DNA from 3 places in the Pseudoduganella sp. LjRoot289 genome. Region 2 is predicted to be linked to each of the others. Evidence: predicted binding sites of a transcription regulator. Region 2 holds the regulator's gene; each other region holds the start of a gene.
The links. The regulator LexA, encoded in region 2, represses DNA repair genes until DNA is damaged. The targets are predictions, from matches to a motif close to ACTGTATNNNNATACAGT.
Positions count from the first base shown of each region.

Region 1: recA (recombinase RecA) is a predicted target of LexA. The motif match lies at 1,120-1,137, and genes of this name have one in related genera.
Region 3: ACSQ8Y_RS20400 (DNA topoisomerase IV subunit B) is a predicted target of LexA. The motif match lies at 2,228-2,245, and genes of this name have one in related genera.

Region 1 is NZ_CAXUPN020000001.1:4,966,770-4,973,041, reverse strand. Features, by position in the region: gene ACSQ8Y_RS21285 (sensor histidine kinase) at 1-288, opposite strand, end outside; gene ACSQ8Y_RS21280 (response regulator) at 316-1,008, opposite strand; gene recA (recombinase RecA) at 1,175-2,245, shown strand; gene recX (recombination regulator RecX) at 2,282-2,746, shown strand; gene ACSQ8Y_RS21265 (DUF2889 domain-containing protein) at 2,991-3,563, shown strand; gene sucC (ADP-forming succinate--CoA ligase subunit beta) at 3,643-4,812, shown strand; gene sucD (succinate--CoA ligase subunit alpha) at 4,826-5,707, shown strand; gene ACSQ8Y_RS21250 (FHA domain-containing protein) at 5,773-6,272, shown strand, end outside.
Region 2 is NZ_CAXUPN020000001.1:407,829-414,100, reverse strand. Features, by position in the region: gene ACSQ8Y_RS01815 (replicative DNA helicase) at 1-628, opposite strand, end outside; gene rplI (50S ribosomal protein L9) at 716-1,168, opposite strand; gene rpsR (30S ribosomal protein S18) at 1,202-1,492, opposite strand; gene priB (primosomal replication protein N) at 1,494-1,796, opposite strand; gene rpsF (30S ribosomal protein S6) at 1,828-2,205, opposite strand; gene lexA (transcriptional repressor LexA) at 2,447-3,103, shown strand; gene ACSQ8Y_RS01785 (glutathione S-transferase family protein) at 3,180-3,806, shown strand; gene ACSQ8Y_RS01780 (cystathionine gamma-synthase family protein) at 3,894-5,138, opposite strand; gene purF (amidophosphoribosyltransferase) at 5,189-6,272, opposite strand, start outside.
Region 3 is NZ_CAXUPN020000001.1:4,767,720-4,773,991, forward strand. Features, by position in the region: gene kdpA (potassium-transporting ATPase subunit KdpA) at 1-4, opposite strand, end outside; gene kdpF (K(+)-transporting ATPase subunit F) at 4-93, opposite strand; gene ACSQ8Y_RS20390 (hypothetical protein) at 348-1,061, shown strand; gene ACSQ8Y_RS20395 (response regulator) at 1,221-2,078, opposite strand; gene ACSQ8Y_RS20400 (DNA topoisomerase IV subunit B) at 2,314-4,311, shown strand; gene parC (DNA topoisomerase IV subunit A) at 4,465-6,272, shown strand, end outside.

The sequences.
Region 1 (6,272 bases), 4.6 Mb from region 2:
GATGTCGCGCGCCGAGCCGGGCAGGCGCGGCGCCAGCTTGCCGTTGACTTCGTGCACCTGCTGCGCCAGCACGGTCACGCTGTCCTCCAGCGCGTGGTCGAAGGGCTGGTTGGCGATGGACTTGGCGACCAGGTAGGTGATGGCGATGCTCATCGGCCACAGCAGCAGCAGCGGCGCCAGCATCCAGTCCAGGATCTCGCCGAACAGCGAGTGCTGGATGTCCTCCTCCTTGTCGAGGCCGGCGGGCGCCTGCCAGGACGTGTCGTCCTCGCCGAATTCCCTGCCCACTGCGGACTCGCGCGGCTCGGCCACGGCTTACTTGGTTTCGCCGCGCGGCGTGTCGCTGAATTTCTCCAGGCAGTAGCCCAGGCCGCGCACGGTGGCGATGCGCACGCCGCCCACCTCGATCTTCTTGCGCAGCCGGTGCACATAGACTTCGATGGCGTTGTTGCTCACTTCCTCGCCCCATTCGCACAGGTGGTCGACCAACTGCTCCTTGGACACCAGGCGGCCGGTGCGCGCCAGCAAAATCTCCAGCAGGCCCAGTTCGCGCGCCGACAGGTCCAGCATCTGCTCGTTGATATAGGCACTGCGGCCGACCTGGTCGTAGCTCAGCGGACCGTGCTTGATGACGGCCGCGCCGCCGCCCTGGCCGCGCCGGGTCAGCGCGCGCACCCGCGCCTCCAGTTCGGACAGCGCGAAGGGCTTGGCCATGTAGTCGTCGGCACCCAGGTCGAGGCCGTTGACGCGCTGCTCGATCGAGTCGGCCGCCGTCAGTATCAGCACCGGCAGCAGCGAAGAGCGCGCGCGCAGGCGGCGCAGCACTTCCAGGCCGGACATCTTGGGCAGGCCCAGGTCCAGGATCAGCAGGTCGAACTCCTGGGTCGACAGGGCGGTGTCGGCCTCCTGGCCGTTTTTCACGCAATCGATGGCATAACCGGACTGGCGCAGCGAACGGGTGAGCCCGTCGGCCAGCACACTGTCGTCCTCGGCAAGTAGAATACGCATTTTTGGAATCGCTTCACTTGGCAGCTGAAGTTTGCATTCTGTTTTATTTTACTTAACATTGCCAGCGTTTGATCAATTTCAAAACGTTTGAAAACAGTGCTTGCCAAAAGCACTGGTCTTTTATACAGTACCACCTGTACGAATAACCACTTGCCGAAAGATCATCATGGACGACAAAAAAGGCGCAGTTCCGTCAGCGGAAAAAGCCAAGGCGCTCGCCGCCGCGCTGGCACAAATCGAAAAGCAGTTCGGCAAGGGCTCCGTCATGCGCATGGACGCCAGCGCGCCGATCGAAGAAGTGCAGGTGGTCTCCACCGGCTCGCTGGGCCTGGACATCGCGCTGGGCGTGGGCGGCTTGCCGCGCGGCCGCGTGGTCGAGATCTACGGCCCGGAATCGTCGGGTAAAACCACGCTGACCCTGCAGACCATCGCCGAGATGCAGAAACTGGGCGGCACCTGCGCCTTCATCGACGCCGAGCACGCGCTGGACGTCGGCTACGCGCAGAAACTGGGCGTGAACCTGCACGAGCTGCTGATCTCGCAGCCGGACACCGGCGAACAAGCGCTGGAAATCTGCGACGCGCTGGTGCGTTCCGGCTCGGTCGACCTGGTGGTCATCGACTCGGTCGCCGCGCTGACGCCGCGCGCCGAGATCGAAGGCGACATGGGCGACTCCCTGCCGGGCCTGCAAGCCCGTCTGATGTCCCAGGCGCTGCGCAAGCTGACCGGTTCCATCAACCGCACCAACACCCTGGTCATCTTCATCAACCAGATCCGCATGAAGATCGGCGTGATGTTCGGTTCGCCCGAAACCACCACCGGCGGCAACGCGCTGAAGTTCTACGCCTCCGTGCGCCTGGACATCCGCCGCACCGGCTCGATCAAGTCCGGCGACGAGGTGATCGGCAACGAAACCAAGGTCAAGGTCGTCAAGAACAAGATCGCGCCGCCGTTCAAGGAAGCGCACTTCGACATCCTGTACGGCGCCGGCACCTCGCGCGAAGGCGAGATCCTCGACCTGGGTTCGGAAGCGAAGATCGTCGAGAAGTCCGGTTCCTGGTACAGCTACAACGGCGAGCGCATCGGCCAGGGCAAGGACAACGCCCGCAGCTACCTGCAAGAGCGCCCGGAACTGGCGCGCGAAATCGAGAACAAGGTGCGCGCCTCGCTGGGCGTGCGCGAACTGCCGCCCTTGCTGGGCAGCGAGCCCGCACCCAAGCTCAAAGCCGTAGACTAATCAAGACAAGCGGGCCGCAAGGTCCGCTTTTTACTTATGCCCATGCCTCCCCTCAGCCTGAAAGGCCGTGCGCTGCGCCTGCTGTCCCAGCGCGAGCACAGCCGGCTGGAGCTGGCGCGCAAGCTCGCGCGCCATGCGCAAGAGGGTGAGGACGTCGAAGCCCTGCTCGACTTCCTGGAAAAGAACAACTGGCTGTCCCAGGAGCGTTTTTCCGAGTCCCTGATCCACCGCCGCTCCGCGCGCTACGGCAACGGCCGTATCCTGGCCGAACTGCAACAGCACGGCATCAAAGGCGAAGCGCTGCAGGACCTGAAGGCCGGCCTGGCCGAAGGCGAAACCGCGCGCTGCTGCGAAGTGTGGCGCCGCAAGTTCGGCACCCCGCCGCAAGACGCGCAGGAGCGCAGCAAGCAGTTGCGCTTCCTGATGGCGCGCGGCTTCTCGCAGAACGCCATCCGCGCCGCGCTCAAAGGCGTCGACCTCGACGATCTGGACCAGGATTGAGGCCGGATTCCAGCTTTTTCGCCACCCCCGTTTTCACTCTCAAATTGCCGTATTCCGGCTCATTATTTGCATCTAGTTGATATATGCCTCATCGCAAGTCGCGCCGGGGTGTGCTACACTTTTGGGGTTTTTGCAGCACCGCGGGTGCGGTGGTTGTCCGTAGAAGCTACGGCAACGTGCTTTCTTGTTAAGAGAAATGTGCAAGGCTGCTAACTATTTTTGCCGCGCGAGCGGCATCGGTCTTATGTCCCTGTCAACTCCAGTCTCCCGACGTGCGCTGCGGCACACGCGCGCCATAGACATCCAAGCGTTTGCGCGCGACGATGGCTTATGGGACCTTGACGCCCGTATTACCGACATCAAAGTAAACGCCACCACGCTCGCCTCCGGCCGGCGCGAGGGCGGCACGCCTCTGCACGACCTCTCTCTTCGCATCACTGTCGACCGCCAACTGAACATCGTTGCCGCCGAAGCCGTCTCAGACGCGGTTCCCTATCCCGGTTTCTGCAACACCATCGGCCCCGCCTACGCGGCCCTGGTGGGACTGAACCTGATGCAGGGTTTCCGGCATGAACTCAAGCAGCGCCTGCATGGCATCGCCGGCTGCACCCACCTGACGGAACTGGCCCAGATCCTGCCCACGGCAGCGGTCCAGGCCTTCGCCAACGATGTCTGGCCTACGCATGATGCGGCCAGCGATCACCTGCCGCATGACAAGCCTTTCCAGCTCGACAAATGCCACGCCCTCCGTACCGATGGCGGGGCAGTTGCCCAGTTCTACCCGCGCTGGGTAGCAAAGAAATCCGAGTTGGCCTAGCGCACAGCACTACCTTAGTTTCCACTTAGTTTCTAAACATAAACTTTACACATCAGTTTCAATCAGAAGGGAAGCCAGCATGAAAATCCATGAGTATCAAGGCAAAGAAATCCTCCGAAAATTCGGAGTGACGGTTCCGCGCGGTATCCCGTGCCTGTCCGTTGACGAAGCGGTAAAAGCTGCTGAGACGCTGGGCGGTTCGGTTTGGGTAGTCAAGGCGCAGATCCATGCTGGCGGCCGCGGCAAAGGCGGTGGCGTGAAAGTGGCGAAATCGCTGGAACAAGTCAAAGAATACGCTGACCAGATCCTGGGCATGCAGCTGGTCACGCACCAGACCAGCGCCGAAGGCCAGAAAGTCCGCCGCCTGCTGATCGAAGAAGGCGCCGACATCAAGAAGGAACTGTACGTTTCGCTGGTGACCGACCGTGTTACCCAGAAAGTCGTGCTGATGGCTTCCTCCGAAGGCGGCATGGACATCGAAGAAGTTGCCGAGTCCCACCCTGAACTGATCCACACCATCGCCATCGATCCAGCCATCGGCCTGACCGACGCTGAAGCCGATTCGATCGCCGCCAAGATCGGCGTACCTGCTGCGTCGATCGCCGACGCGCGCGCCAACCTGCAAGGCCTGTACAAAGCCTACTGGGAAACCGACTCGTCGCTGGCCGAAATCAACCCGCTGATCCTGACCGGTTCGGGCAAGGTCATCGCCCTGGACGCGAAGTTCAACTTCGACGCCAACGCCCTGTTCCGCCAGCCGGAAATCGTCGCCTACCGCGACCTGGACGAAGAAGATCCAGCTGAAGTCGAAGCATCGAAATTCGACCTGGCCTACATCTCCCTGGACGGCAACATCGGCTGCCTGGTGAACGGCGCCGGCCTGGCCATGGCCACCATGGATACCATCAAGCTGTTCGGCGGCGAGCCTGCCAACTTCCTGGACGTCGGCGGCGGTGCAACCGCAGAGAAAGTGACCGAAGCGTTCAAGATCATGCTGAAGAACCCGGAACTGAAAGCCATCCTGGTGAACATCTTCGGCGGCATCATGCGCTGCGACGTGATCGCCGAAGGCGTGATTACCGCATCGAAAGCCGTTTCGCTGAAAGTGCCGCTGGTGGTCCGCATGAAGGGCACCAACGAAGACCTGGGCAAGAAGATGCTGGCCGATTCCGGTCTGCCTATCATTGCAGCCGACACCATGGAAGATGCAGCCAAGAGCGTCGTCGCCGCTGCAGCCGGTCAAGCTTAATTAAGGAATAAACATGTCCATTCTGATCAATAAAGACACCAAAGTCGTCACCCAAGGCATCACCGGCAAGACCGGCCAGTTCCACACCCGTATGTGCCGCGAATACGCGAACGGCAAAAATGCCTTCGTCGCGGGCGTGAACCCGAAGAAAGCCGGCGAAGATTTCGAAGGCATCCCGATTTTCGCTAACGTCACCGAAGCGAAAAAAGAAACCGGCGCCAACGTGTCCGTCATCTACGTCCCACCAGCAGGCGCTGCCGCCGCGATCTGGGAAGCCGTGGAAGCCGAGCTGGACCTGGCCATTTGCATCACCGAAGGCATTCCAGTCCGCGACATGATGGCCCTGAAGGACCGCATGGCCAAAGCCGGCTCGAAGACCCTGCTGCTGGGCCCTAACTGCCCAGGCCTGATCACCCCTGACGAAATCAAGATCGGCATCATGCCAGGCCACATCCACCGCAAAGGCCGCATCGGCGTGGTGTCCCGTTCGGGCACCCTGACCTATGAAGCAGTTGCACAGCTGACCGCGCTGGGCCTGGGCCAGTCGTCGGCAGTCGGCATCGGCGGCGACCCGATCAACGGTCTGAAGCACATCGACATCATGAAGGCCTTCAACGACGATCCTGATACCGACGCGGTCATCATGATCGGCGAAATCGGCGGCCCGGACGAAGCCAACGCTGCGCTCTGGATCAAAGACAACATGAAGAAACCAGTGGTCGGCTTCATCGCCGGCGTTACCGCTCCTCCGGGCAAGCGCATGGGCCACGCCGGCGCGCTGATCTCCGGCGGCGCCGACACCGCGCAAGCCAAACTGGAAATCATGGAAGCCTGCGGCATCACCGTCACCAAGAACCCGTCCGAAATGGCGCGTCTGCTGAAAGCAATGCTGTAATTCACTCTTTTTAGTGAATAATGACGGGGAGCTTAGGCTCCCCGTTTTTCATTTCGGAGGGTAGGTTGGGGAAGATCATCATTTCACGCGACGGCGTGGTGGAGCAGGAAGTCCCGCTGAGCCGGGAGCGCATGACCATTGGGCGCCGCAGCCGCAACGACATCGTGCTGGCCCATGCGGCGGTCAGCGGCGAGCACGCCGTCATCACCACCATCCGCGACGAATCCTTCCTGGAAGACCTGCACAGCACCAACGGTACCTTCGTCAACGGTCACCGCATCGGCAAGCACTTCCTGCAGCACCAGGACATGATCAAGATCGCCAAATACCGGATTGAATACCTGGCCGACGGCCAGCGCCCGGCATCCGCGTCCACGGTTGGCGGCATGCAGGATGGGGCGACCGTGCCGGTGGCGCCGCCGCTTAGGGCCGCCGCCGCAGCCGCCTCCATAGCAGCCGCCTCCGCCGCCTCCGCAGCCGCCCTGGGCAATTCGGCCGCCGCCCCTGCCGGCGTGCTCGGCCACATCGAAGTCCTCAACGGTGCAAATGCCGGCAAGCAGCTCGC
Region 2 (6,272 bases):
GGCCCGAGGTCATGCGGTCGAGGTCGATGAAGCCGGTCGGCACGCCCGTGATCTCACTGGAGTTGTCGCGGCTGTACAGCTCGTCGATGCGCTCGACCACCTGGGTCAGCAGCGGCTGCACCGGCAGCCAGCCCTGGGCGCCGCGGGCGCCCTGCTCGGCGATGGCGAAGATCTTCGACTCGGCCTCGTCGAGCATCTGCTTGACCTCCTTGCCTTGCGGGCTGAAGGCCTGGCCGGAGATCTCGTCGGCGACCGTGATCAGCTGGCGCAAGATGCCGCGATCGCGGACGATCTCGGCGTAGCGGCGGATGTTGGCGGCCGATGGCGTGTTTTGCGCCATGGCGTTCAGATAGGCCATACCGCCCATCTCGTCCTGTTTGCCCATCATGGACAGCGCCTCGAACACGGTCAGCACGTCGGCCGGCTTGGAGCTGTTGATCAGGCGAACGATTTGTTCGAAGATGATGCGGTGATCGTAACGGTAGAAATCGTCGGCATTCATGAAATCCGCGATACGGTCGAACGCCGCATTGTCGCGCAGCAGGCCGCCGATGACGGACTGTTCTGCTTCGATCGAATGCGGCGGAATGCGTAGCGAATCTACCTGTGGATCTGAGGGGGTGTTCATGGCGCGAATTATACCTGCTTCGGTGCAAGGGCAAAAAATAAAAAAGCCGGGCAAGCCCGGCTTTTCTATGTGTACAACAACAAAACTTTAGGCAGCTTCGCCAACGACAGCAACGGTCACGTCGACCACCACATCGGTGTGCAGCGACACGGCAACAGCGTGCTCGCCGGTGGTTTTCAGCGGGCCGTTAGGCATGCGCACGGCAGCCTTTTCAACCGCGAAACCAACCTTGGTCAGCGCTTCGGCGATGTCGAAGTTGGTCACGGAACCGAACAGACGGCCGTCAACACCCGCTTTTTGCGACACGGTCACGGTCATGCCGTTCAGCTTCTCGCCTTGGGCTTGCGCGGCGGCCAGTTTGGCGGCTGCAGCTTTTTCCAGTTCGGCGCGCTTGACTTCGAATTCAGCGACAGCGGCGGTGGTGGCGCGGCGGGCCAGCTTTTGCGGGATCAGGAAGTTACGTGCGTAACCGTCCTTGACCTTGACCACGTCGCCCAGGTTGCCGACGTTAACAACTTTTTCCAACAGAATGATTTGCATAGTTCTCTCCAGTTTCTAATCTGACTGCGCTAATTAAGCGTGGTGCAGATCGGTGTACGGCAGCAGTGCCAGATAGCGAGCGCGCTTGATTGCGGTGTCAACTTGACGCTGGTAGTGCGCCTTGGTACCGGTCAGGCGTGCTGGCATGATCTTGCCGTTTTCCTGGACGAAATCTTTCAGCGTGTCTACGTCTTTGTAGTCCACTTGCTCAACGTTTGCGGCGGTGAAGCGGCAGAACTTCTTACGTTTGAACAGAGGATTCTGTTGCTTGCGCTTTTCTTTCAGCTTGAGCTTGTTTTTGTCGAACTTTTTACCGAATGCCATTTTAGGCTCCTGTATCTAATAAACTAAAATCAATGATGTGAAACACCAGGCTTCTGCTATTGCGGTTTTTCTTGGCCAGGAATCCTGTGAACTGGTAGATGCCACCCAAAGGGGCGTCGCCGAACCGTTTCGCGAGGTCGCCCGCCGCAAGGGCCGGGACTTCAAATTCGGTCAAGCGCGCGATACCGGCTTCCATCTGCTGCGAACTGTGCTGCAAAGTTGCAGTGACAATCGGCATACCGGCGGGCGTGTAGCGCATTGCGTCCCGTTCGGTGATGAGGGCGGTAACCGTCAGCTGGTTCAGTTCAGTTCCTGATCAATACTTGCCCGGGCCCTTAGGCCGTTGCAGCTGCTTGGGCTTCGGCGCGATGGCTCTTGGCCGCGTCTTCACGTTGTACCGACTTCATCATCGGCGAAGGAGCGGTTTCCGCTTTCTTCATTTTCACGGTCAGGTGACGCAGAACGGCATCATTGAATTTGAAGGCGGTTTCCAACTCGACCAGGGTCTCGTTGTCGCATTCGATGTTCATGCAGATGTAGTGTGCTTTAGCCAGTTTCTGGATCGAGTAAGCCATTTGACGGCGGCCCCAATCTTCCACGCGATGCACGTTACCGCCGCGCGTCGAGACGCTGGCTTTGTAACGTTCGATCATCGCGGGCACTTGCTCGCTTTGGTCCGGATGGACGATAAATACGATTTCATAGTGACGCATGAAAACTCCCTTAAGGACTGTGAATATAGCCCACCCCGGCGTCAAGACGGGTGTGGGAAGAGGTAAGCCCGCGACTATAGCGCCTTTCCGCTGAAAAATCAAGCAACCGGTCCGGGAAGGCGGTTCGGGCCGGCCGAATGAAAATATTTCGCGTACAGCAACAAAACTCCTTGCATTAGCGCCCGCACTGTACAAAAATACAGTCTGTCTATATCCACAGCTCCCAGAGCTAAAAAGCACCATGATCAAGCTGACCGCACGCCAGGAACAAATCCTTAATCTGATCAAGGATGCCATCGAGAACACCGGCTTCCCGCCGACCCGCGCCGAGATCGCCAACGAACTGGGCTTCAAGTCGGCCAACGCCGCCGAGGAACACTTGCAGGCGCTGGCGCGCAAGGGCGCCATCGAGATCGCCGCCGGCACCTCGCGCGGCATCCGCCTGCTGGGCGTGCATGCCGAGTCGGCCGCCACCAAGGCGGTGCAGGCGGCGGCGGCCACCATGTCGAACATGATGTCGCTGCCTTTGATCGGCCGCGTGGCCGCCGGCTCCCCCATCCTGGCCCAGGAAAACCTGGAAACGAGCTACAGCGTGGACCCCGCCCTGTTCTCCGCCAAGCCGGACTTTCTGCTCAAGGTGCGCGGCGAATCGATGCGCGACATCGGCATCATGGACGGCGACCTGCTGGCGGTGAAAAAGGTGGACAGCGCCAAGAACGGCCAGATCGTCGTGGCCCGGATCGGCAACGAAGTGACCGTCAAGCGCTACCGCAAGACCGGGGCCACCGTCGAACTGCTGCCGGAGAACCCGGACTTCAAGATCATCACCGTCGATCCGGAAGGCGAGGAGTTCGCGCTGGAAGGCCTGGCGGTGGGTCTGCTGCGCAGCTGGCACTAAGCTGACACTAAGCTGACACTAAGCTGACGCTAAGCTGGCATGAGCTACTTGTAACTACTTGGTCGGGAGCGGCGGCATGGGTCTATTCAAACTGTACGGCAATTGCGAATCGGGCCACAGCTACAAGGTGAAGCTGGCCCTGGAAGTGGCCCAGGTGCCGCACGCGTACGAGGAGATCGACTTGCGCGCGGCCCGCGGCGAGCGTCCGGAGCCTTTCCGCAGCCTGGCCAAATACGGCGAAGTGCCGCTGCTGGTGCACGACGGGCAGCCCTATGTGCAGTCGAACGCCATCCTGCTGCACCTGGCTGAATATTTGCAAGCCTACGGCGGCGAAACGCAGCAGCGCCTGGAGCGCGTGCGTGAATGGCTGTTCTGGGAAGCGAACCGCGTCGGGTTCTCGATGGCGCACTTGCGCTACGGGCAGAAATTCGATCCGGCGGCGTACGCCGGCACGGTACTGCCGTGGTTCCGCAAGCGCTTCGACGCCGACATGGAACGCCTGGACGACGAATTCTCGGACGGCCGCGCCTTTCTGCTGGACGACAAGGTCAGCGTGGCGGACTTTTCCCTCTGCGGCTATATGTACTGGGCCGACCAGGCCAACGTCAGCTACCCGGCGCGCGTGCAGGCATGGCTGGACCGCATCGCCACCCTGCCGGGCTGGCGCCATCCGTACCAGATGGAAGGCGCGCAGCCCTGGTGATGGCGGGTTACGGCGTTCCGCCCAACCCGCCCTACGCCGCGCTTGCCTATGCCGTAGGGCGGGTTAGCGAAGCGTAACCCGCCAATATCAGCAGCCTTCCAGCGCGCAGCTGAAATCTTCCAGCAGGTCGTCGGTGTCCTCGATGCCGACCGACACCCGTATCAGCGATTCCGCTATCCCCATCGACGCACGGCGTTCCGCGCCCATCTCGAAGAAGATGGTGTGCGCCACCGGGATGATCAGCGTGCGCGTATCGCCCAGGTTGGACGCAGGGATCGCCAGCTTCAAGCGGTTCAGGAAGTCGAAGCAGTCGATGCCGTCCTTCAGCTCGAAGCTCAGCAAGGAACCGTGGCTGCGGAACAGTTCCGAGGAAATGCCGTGCTGCGGGTGCGACTTCAGGCCCGGGTAATAAACCGCAGCCACGCGCTCGTCCGACTCCAGCAACTCGGCCAGCGCCATCGCGTTGGCGCAGGTGCGCTCCATGCGCAGCGCCAGCGTCTCGGCGCCGACCGCGATGTGGTGCGCAGCCTCCGGCCCCAGCGAAGCGCCGAAGTCGCGCAAGCCCTTGGCGCGGATCTGCGTGATGCCCCACTGCGCCGGCGCCGCCTTCTTGTAGTTCTCGAAGATGTTGGCGAAGCGCGTCCAGTCGTAGGCGCCGGTGTCGGTCAGGCTGCCGCCCAGCGCGTTGCCGTGGCCGCCGATGGACTTGGTCAGCGCGTTCACCACCAGGCCCGCGCCCACTGCTTTGGGCTGGAACAGATATGGCGTGGTCATCGTGTTGTCGACGATGTAGAGGATGCCGCGCTCCTGGCACAGTTCGCCGATGCGCTTCAGGTCCGCCACTTGCGTGCGCGGGTTGGCGATGGTCTCGACGAAGACGATGCGCGTGTTCGGCTTGATGGCCGCCGCCACGTTGGCGACCTCGGTGGCGTCGACGAAATCGACCGCCACGCCCTGCCCCGCCACGGTCTGCCACAGCGAATTGGTGTTACCGAACAGGAAGGACGACGACACGACGTGGTCGCCCGCGCGCAGCAGCGCCTGGAACACGGCGCCGATGGCGCCCATGCCGGTGGCGAAGCACAGCGTGGCCACGCCCTGCTCCATCTTGTTTACCTTGTCCTCCAGCGCCGAGACGGTCGGATTGCCCTGGCGGCCGTAGCGGAAGCCCGGCTCCTTGCCCTGGAATACCGATGCCAGCTGGCGCGCGTCGGCGTAGCCGAAAGCCACCGAGGTGTGCACGGGCTTGTGCAGCGAACCGTGCTCGATACCCTTCTGGCGGTCGTTGTGCAGGATGGTGGTGGTGAAACCGTAATTTTTCTTTTCCGTCATGATCTTTAATCAAAAAAAAGCCCGGTACCCAAAGGCACCGGGCTGCGGCATTAGCCTTCAGCCGCCGCTGCGTTCAGGTTCAACTGGGTCCGTCCGGTGTCCTCGACCGCTGCCGGCTTCGGGTTGTGGCGGTTGTATTCCAGCTTGTCCAGGTACTCCGGCGACACGTCGCCGGTGATGTAGATGCCGTCGAAGCAGGAAGCCTCGAACTTGGTCAGCGCCGGGTTGACGTCGGTGATGGATTTTTTCAGCGCGTCGATGTCCTGGTAGACCAGGTAGTCGGCGGTGATTTCCTTGCACACTTCCTCGGTGGTGCGGCCGTAGGCGATCAGCTCGTCGCGCGTCGGCATGTCGATGCCGTACACGTTCGGGTAGATCACCGGCGGCGCGGCCGAGGCGAAGATCACCTTCTTGGCGCCGGAGTCGCGCGCCATCTGCACGATCTCGCGCGAGGTGGTCCCGCGCACGATGGAGTCATCCACCAGCAGCACGTTCTTACCCTTGAATTCGGCGCCGATGGCGTTCAGTTTCTGGCGCACGGACTTCTTGCGCGCGGCCTGGCCCGGCATGATGAAGGTGCGGCCGATGTAGCGGTTCTTGATGAAGCCTTCGCGGTATTCCACGCCCAGGCGCAGCGCCAGCTGGATCGCTGCCGGACGCGAGGAATCGGGAATCGGCATGACCACGTCGATCTCGCCGTCCGGGATTTCGCGCTTGATCTTGTCGGCCAGGTACTCGCCCATTTTCAAACGGGTGGCGTAGACCGAGGCGCCGTCGATCACGGAGTCCGGACGGGCCAGGTAGACGAATTCGAACACGCAGGGATTGAGCTGCGGATTGTCGGCGCACTGGCGCGAGTGCAGCTTCTTGTCGGCGTCGATGAAGATCGCTTCGCCCGGCTCGACGTCGCGCACGAAGCGGAAGCCCATGCCGTCCAGCGCCACGGACTCGGAGGCGATCAGGTACTCGGTGCCCTGCTCGGTTTCATTGATGCCCAGGCACAGCGGACGGATGCCGTTCGGGTCGCGGAAGGCCAGCAGGCCGACGCCGGCGATCTGCGCCACGGCGGCGTAACCGCCTTTGACGCGGCGGTGCAGCACGGTCACGGCCTTGAAGATCGCGTCCGGGTCCAGG
Region 3 (6,272 bases), 4.4 Mb from region 2:
TCATCACAGCTCCTCCGCTTTCAGCAGGGCCGCCACCAGGTAGGCCAGCAGTCCTGCTGCGGCCACCGCACCGATTATGTAGAAGCTGTTCATTTCTTTTCTCCCAAGGCTTCGCAGCCGGCGGCGAAGCCGCAGGCCGCCACCAGGAAGACCACGATCGCGCCGATAAACACCAGATCCATGTTGCACCCCTCGCAGGTCTTGTTTTGATACTTCCAGCTTATCGGGGGACGCCTAAAAGTGATGTAAAGACTGGTGGGGCGGGTGTAAACAAGGTGTAAAAATCGGCGTTGCTGGTTGACAGTATCGCCGCGCCCGCCTACCCTGAGCGTCGCTCCGGAGACCCCATGAGAAACTACTTGCCCGCCTGGCGCGACGCGCTGCTCCTTGCGCTATGCGCCCCGGCCGCGCATGCCGGGCGCCCCATGGCGGCCGACGACGCCGCCATCCTCGATCCACGCCAGTGCCAGTTCGAGACGTGGGCCCAGCACAGCCGCGCGCAAAACGAATACTGGCTGGTGCCGGCATGCAACATCGGCGCGGGCTGGGAACTGGCGGCGGGCGCGGCGCGCACGCGCGGCCTGCAGGGTGGCGGCCGCAGCACACTGGGGCTGCTGCAGGCGAAAACGCTGCTGCGCGCGCCGCAAGACGACGGCTGGGGACTGGGATTGGTGCTGGCCGGCCAATTCCGCCCCGATGCGGGCGGGCATGGCGACCTGTCGATGAACGTTCCGCTCAGCGTGGAGCTGGCAGGCGAGCGCGTGCAAATGCACGCCAATGTGGGCTGGTTGCGCCAGCGCGGGCAAGCGGACCAGCCCGGGCCGGGCCTGCAGCGCACTTGGGCGCTGGGCCTGGAGCTGGCGGCCGGCGGACGCGGCGCGCTCACGCTGGAGGCTTACGGCCGCCAACGCGAAGCCAGCTACCTGCAACTCGGTACGCGCTACAGCCTGGTTCCGGGCCGGGCCGATATCGATTTCAGCTATGGCGACCGGGCCGGACGCCGCGGCGCCGGGCGCTATCTCGCCGTCGGCCTGACACTGGCCGCTTCGCTGGGCGACTGAGCAAGCCTTAGAACACTTTGCCGACTGTCAGCACCAGCGCCGTCTTGCCGAGGAATTTGCCGTTGTCCGGCGAGGTGTAGCCGCGTGCGAATATTGATATAGGCCAGCACGCCCACATCGCAACCATACATACAGGTCCATGCGGCAAGATTGGCACAGTCAGGCGATGCGCATCAGCTTTTTGAGCACGGCCCGCAGCGTGGCGTCGGACACGGGCTTGTCCAGCAATCCCGCGGCGCCGGCCGCGCCGGCGCGCGCGCTGTCGTAGGCGTAGCCACGCGAGACCAGGAACACCACGGCGGGCACGCCTTCGGCCTGCCCGGCCTGGGCGCGCAGCGCGGCGCACAGCGCGTAGGGGTCGATATCCGGCAGCGAGGTGTTGATCAGCACCACAGCCACCGGCGCCGCCATCTGCGGCGCGTCGGCGCAGGCGGCCAGCGCCGACGCCTCGTCCGAGGCCCACAGCGACGCGATGTTATAGGGTTTGAGCAGCTTGGCCACGTGCTCGCTGAAGCGCGCATTGCGGTCCACCACCAGCACGGCGCCGCGCCTGTCCTTGCCCGGGCGGCGCATGGCCGCGTAGTCGGCCGGGTCGGTCAAGTCGAAATCGAGCCGCTCGCTGGCGCGCCGCTCGGGCAGCGGCGGCAGGCCTGCGCCGGCCAGCCTGGCCAGCGCGTCGGCGCGGCGTTCGACCAGCTGCGCCAGCTCGGCGTACAGGCTGTCATCCTCATAGGGCACGCGCAGGTTCGGGTAAGGCAGCGCCATGTACGGCGCGCCGATCAGCAGCACGGGCCGCGTGTCGCCCTGGCTGAGTGCCGCCAGCGCGGCCAGCGCTGCCAGGTCGGTGCCGTTGGCAATGATCAGGTCCGGCTCTTGCAAACTGTCGCCGGACAGGCAAAAATACGCCGGCCCCGAGCCGGTCTGCGGGGCGCCTTCCAATGCCGCAGCCAAGGCTTCGGCCTGCGCCTCGGGGAAGCCGATCAGGCGCACTGCGAACGGGAATCTGTCTGCTGTCATGGCGGTGTGCTGCGGATTTTTTCCCATTTAACCACAGTTCCCGCGCCTGTCAACCGGCTTGTTTCCCGCCGCCGCCGCCCGTTGCGGATAGAATGCGCAGGCAAGCCCGCCGGCCCGGCTTGCGCAGAAAGCACTGTCAAGACAAAATAACTGTATATAATCACAGCGTTTTGCGTGCAGCACGCCGCACCGATAAAGAATCGCACAAAATCCGCACAACCTAGCTCGATCAAGTATGGCCACTAAAAAACCAGTTTCCGACTACAGCGAATCATCCATCCGCGTCCTCAAGGGCCTGGAGCCCGTCAAGCAGCGCCCGGGCATGTACACCCGCACGGAGAACCCCCTGCACATCATCCAGGAGGTGATCGACAATGCCTCGGACGAGGCGCTGGGCGGCCATTGCAAAAACATCATCGTGACGCAGAATGCCGACGGCAGCATCACGGTGGAGGACGACGGCCGCGGCATCCCGGTCGGCCTGCATCCGGAAGAAAACGTGCCAGTGCTGGAGATCGTCTTCACGCGCCTGCATGCGGGCGGCAAGTTCGACAAGGGTTCGGGCGGCGCCTACGCCTTCTCCGGCGGCCTGCACGGCGTCGGCGTGTCGGTCACCAACGCGCTGTCCAAGCGCCTGGAGATCTCGGTCTGGCGCAAGGACGACAAGGGCAACGGCCTGCACCACCTGGTGTTCGAGCACGGCGATGTGGTTGAACCGCTGAGCTCCATGCCCGCGCCCAAGGACGGCAAGAAGTCCGGCACCCGCGTCACCGCCTGGCCGGACGGCAAATACTTCGACTCGCCGCTGATCTCGCAAGTCGAGCTGCAACGCCTGCTGCGCTCCAAGGCCGTGCTGCTGCCGGGCGTGACCGTCACCCTGGCCAACGCCAAGACCGGCGACTCGCAGACCTGGAAATACGACGAAGGCCTGCGCGGCTACCTGACCGAGGCGCTGGCCCAGGCCTCCGACGGCGAAACGCTGATCCCCCTGTTCGAGGGCGCGCAGTACGCCGGCCCGGACACCGAAGGCTTCGCCGAGGGCGAAGGCGCGGCCTGGGTGGTGGCGTGGACCGAAACCGGCGCCGTGGTGCGCGAATCCTACGTCAACCTGATACCCACGCCGAACGGCGGCACCCACGAATCGGGCCTGCGCGACGGCCTGTTCGGCGCGGTGAAGAACTTCGTCGAAATGCATTCGCTGCTGCCCAAAGGCGTCAAGCTGCTGCCGGAGGACGTGTTCGCGCGCGTCTCCTTCGTGCTGTCGGCGAAAGTGCTGGACCCGCAGTTCCAGGGCCAGATCAAGGAGCGCCTGAACTCGCGCGACGCGGTGCGCCTGGTGTCGACCTACGCCAAGCCGCCGCTCGAACTGTGGCTGAACCAGCACGTCGAATACGGCAAGAAGCTCGCCGAGCTGGTGATCAAGCAGGCGCAGTCGCGCCTGCGCTCGCTGCAGAAAGTGGAAAAGAAAAAATCGTCCGGCGTGGCCGTCCTGCCTGGCAAGCTGACCGATTGCGAATCGAGCGATGTGCACCGCACCGAGATCTTCCTGGTCGAGGGCGACTCGGCGGGCGGCTCGGCCAAGATGGGCCGCGACAAGGAATTCCAGGCCATCCTGCCGCTGCGCGGCAAGGTGCTCAACTCCTGGGAAACGGACAAGGACCGCCTGTTCGCCAACAACGAGATCCACGACATCTCGGTGGCCATCGGCGTCGACCCGCACGGCTTTGGCGACTCGCCCGACCTGAGCGGCCTGCGCTACGGCAAAATCTGCATCCTCTCCGATGCGGACGTGGACGGCTCGCACATCCAGGTGCTGCTGCTGACGCTGTTCTTCCGCCACTTCCCGGCGCTGATCCAGAACGGCAACATCTGCATCGCCCGCCCGCCGCTGTACCGCGTGGACGCGCCGGCGCGCGGCAAGAAGCCGATCCAGAAGCTGTACGCGCTCGACGAGGGCGAGCTGGTCGCCATCGAGGACAAGCTGCGCAAGGACGGCCTGAAAGAGGGCAGCTGGTCGATCTCGCGCTTCAAGGGCCTGGGCGAGATGAACGCCGAGCAGCTGTGGGAAACCACCATGAACCCGGACACGCGCCGGCTGCTGCCGGTGAAAGTGGGCCGCCCCGGCCACAGCACCTCCTCCGCGCGCTTCAACATGCTGATGGGTAAAGGCGAAGCCGCCGCCCGCCGCGCATGGATAGAGGAACACGGCAACGAAGTCGAAGCCGATATTTAACACAGTATTGTCATTCCCGCGCAAGGTGTAGCAGGGGTTTCATGGAGCATGCTCCATGCCTGCGAAACGACTTGCGGCAACAAGGGGAATCCATAGGCAGCATGGGTCCCCGCGTGCGCGGGGACGACCAGTAACCAATCAAGCAGACACACGATGACTCAAGCAAACCTCTTTGACGAACCGAAGCCGGCCGAGCCGGCCGGTAAGCAGGACGCCGACGGCGGCGTGGCCACGGCGGCCGAAGCCGGCATCGATACCGGCACCGACACCGCTGCCGATGAAATCGACGCGATCGCGGACGTGATCGCCGAAGGCGGCGGTGACGGAGGCGGCGGCGATGGCGGCGGCGGCGATGACGGCCAGGGCGACGACGGCGATGGCGGCGACGGCGGCGAAACGCTGATCCTGTCCACCTTCGCCGAGCGCGCCTACCTCGACTACGCGATCTCCGTGGTCAAGGGCCGCGCCCTGCCGGACGTGTGCGACGGCCAGAAGCCGGTGCAGCGCCGCATCCTGTACTCGATGAACGAACTGGGCCTGGCCCACACCTCCAAGCCGCGCAAGTCCGCCACCGTGGTCGGCGACGTGCTGGGTAAATTGCACCCGCACGGCGACCAGTCGGTGTACGACGCGCTGGTGCGCATGGCGCAGGACTTCTCGCTGCGCTACCCGCTGATCGACGGCCAGGGCAACTTCGGCTCGCGCGACGGCGACGGCGCCGCCGCGATGCGGTACACCGAAGCCCGTTTGACGCCGATCTCGCGCCTGCTGCTCGACGAGATCGACCACGGCACGGTGGACTTCCAGCCGAACTACGATGGCTCGTCCGAGGAACCGAGCCTGCTGCCGGCGCGCCTGCCCATGGTGCTGCTCAACGGCGCCTCCGGCATCGCCGTCGGCCTGGCCACCGAGATCCCGTCGCACAACCTGACCGAAGTGGCGCAGGCGGCGGTGGCGATGATACGCAACCCGAAGATCACCCACGACGAACTGATGGCCCTGGTGCCCGGCCCGGACTTCCCGGGCGGCGGCCAGATCATCACCCCGGCCTCGCAGATCCGCGACATGTACGCCAGCGGCCGCGGCTCGATGAAGGTGCGCGCGCGCTGGAAGATCGAAGAACTGGCGCGCGGCCAGTGGCAGGCCGTGGTCACCGAGCTGCCGCCCGGCACCTCCTCGCAGAAGGTGCTCGAGGAGATCGAAGAGCTGACCAACCCCAAGGTCAAGATGGGCAAGAAGGCCCTGTCGGCCGACCAGCTGGCGCTCAAGCAGCTGATCCTCGGCTCGCTCGACACCATCCGCGACGAATCCGGCCGCGCCGCGCCGGTGCGCCTGGTGTTCGAGCCGAAGTCGAAGAACCAGGACCAGACCGAATTCATGCTCATGCTGCTGGCCCACACGTCGCTCGAGTCGTCGGCCTCGATCAACCTGGTGATGATAGGCAGCGACGGCCGCCCGCGCCAGAAGGGCATCGGCGACATCATCAGCGAGTGGATCGGCTTCCGTTTTGAAACCGTCACGCGCCGAACGCAGTTCAAGCTGAAGAAGGTGGAAGACCGCATCCACATCCTGGAGGGCCGCGAGACCATCCTGCTCAACATCGACGAGGTGATCCACATCATCCGCAATTCGGACGAACCGAAGGCGGCGCTGATGGAGCGCTTCAATCTGTCGGCTATCCAGGCCGAGGACATCCTTGAAATCCGCCTGCGCCAATTGGCGCGCCTGGAAGCGATCAAGATCCAGCAGGAACTGGCCGAACTGCGCAAGGAAAAGCAGACCCTGATGGACCTGCTGGAAAACCCCGCGTCGATGAAGCGTTTGATCATCAAGGAAATCGAGAGCGACGCCAAGACCTACGGCGACGCGCGCCGCACCGTGATCGAGGAAGCGCAGAAGGCCGTGGCCGAGCAGAAGGTGGTGGACGAACCGGTCACCGTCATCATCTCGGAAAAAGGCTG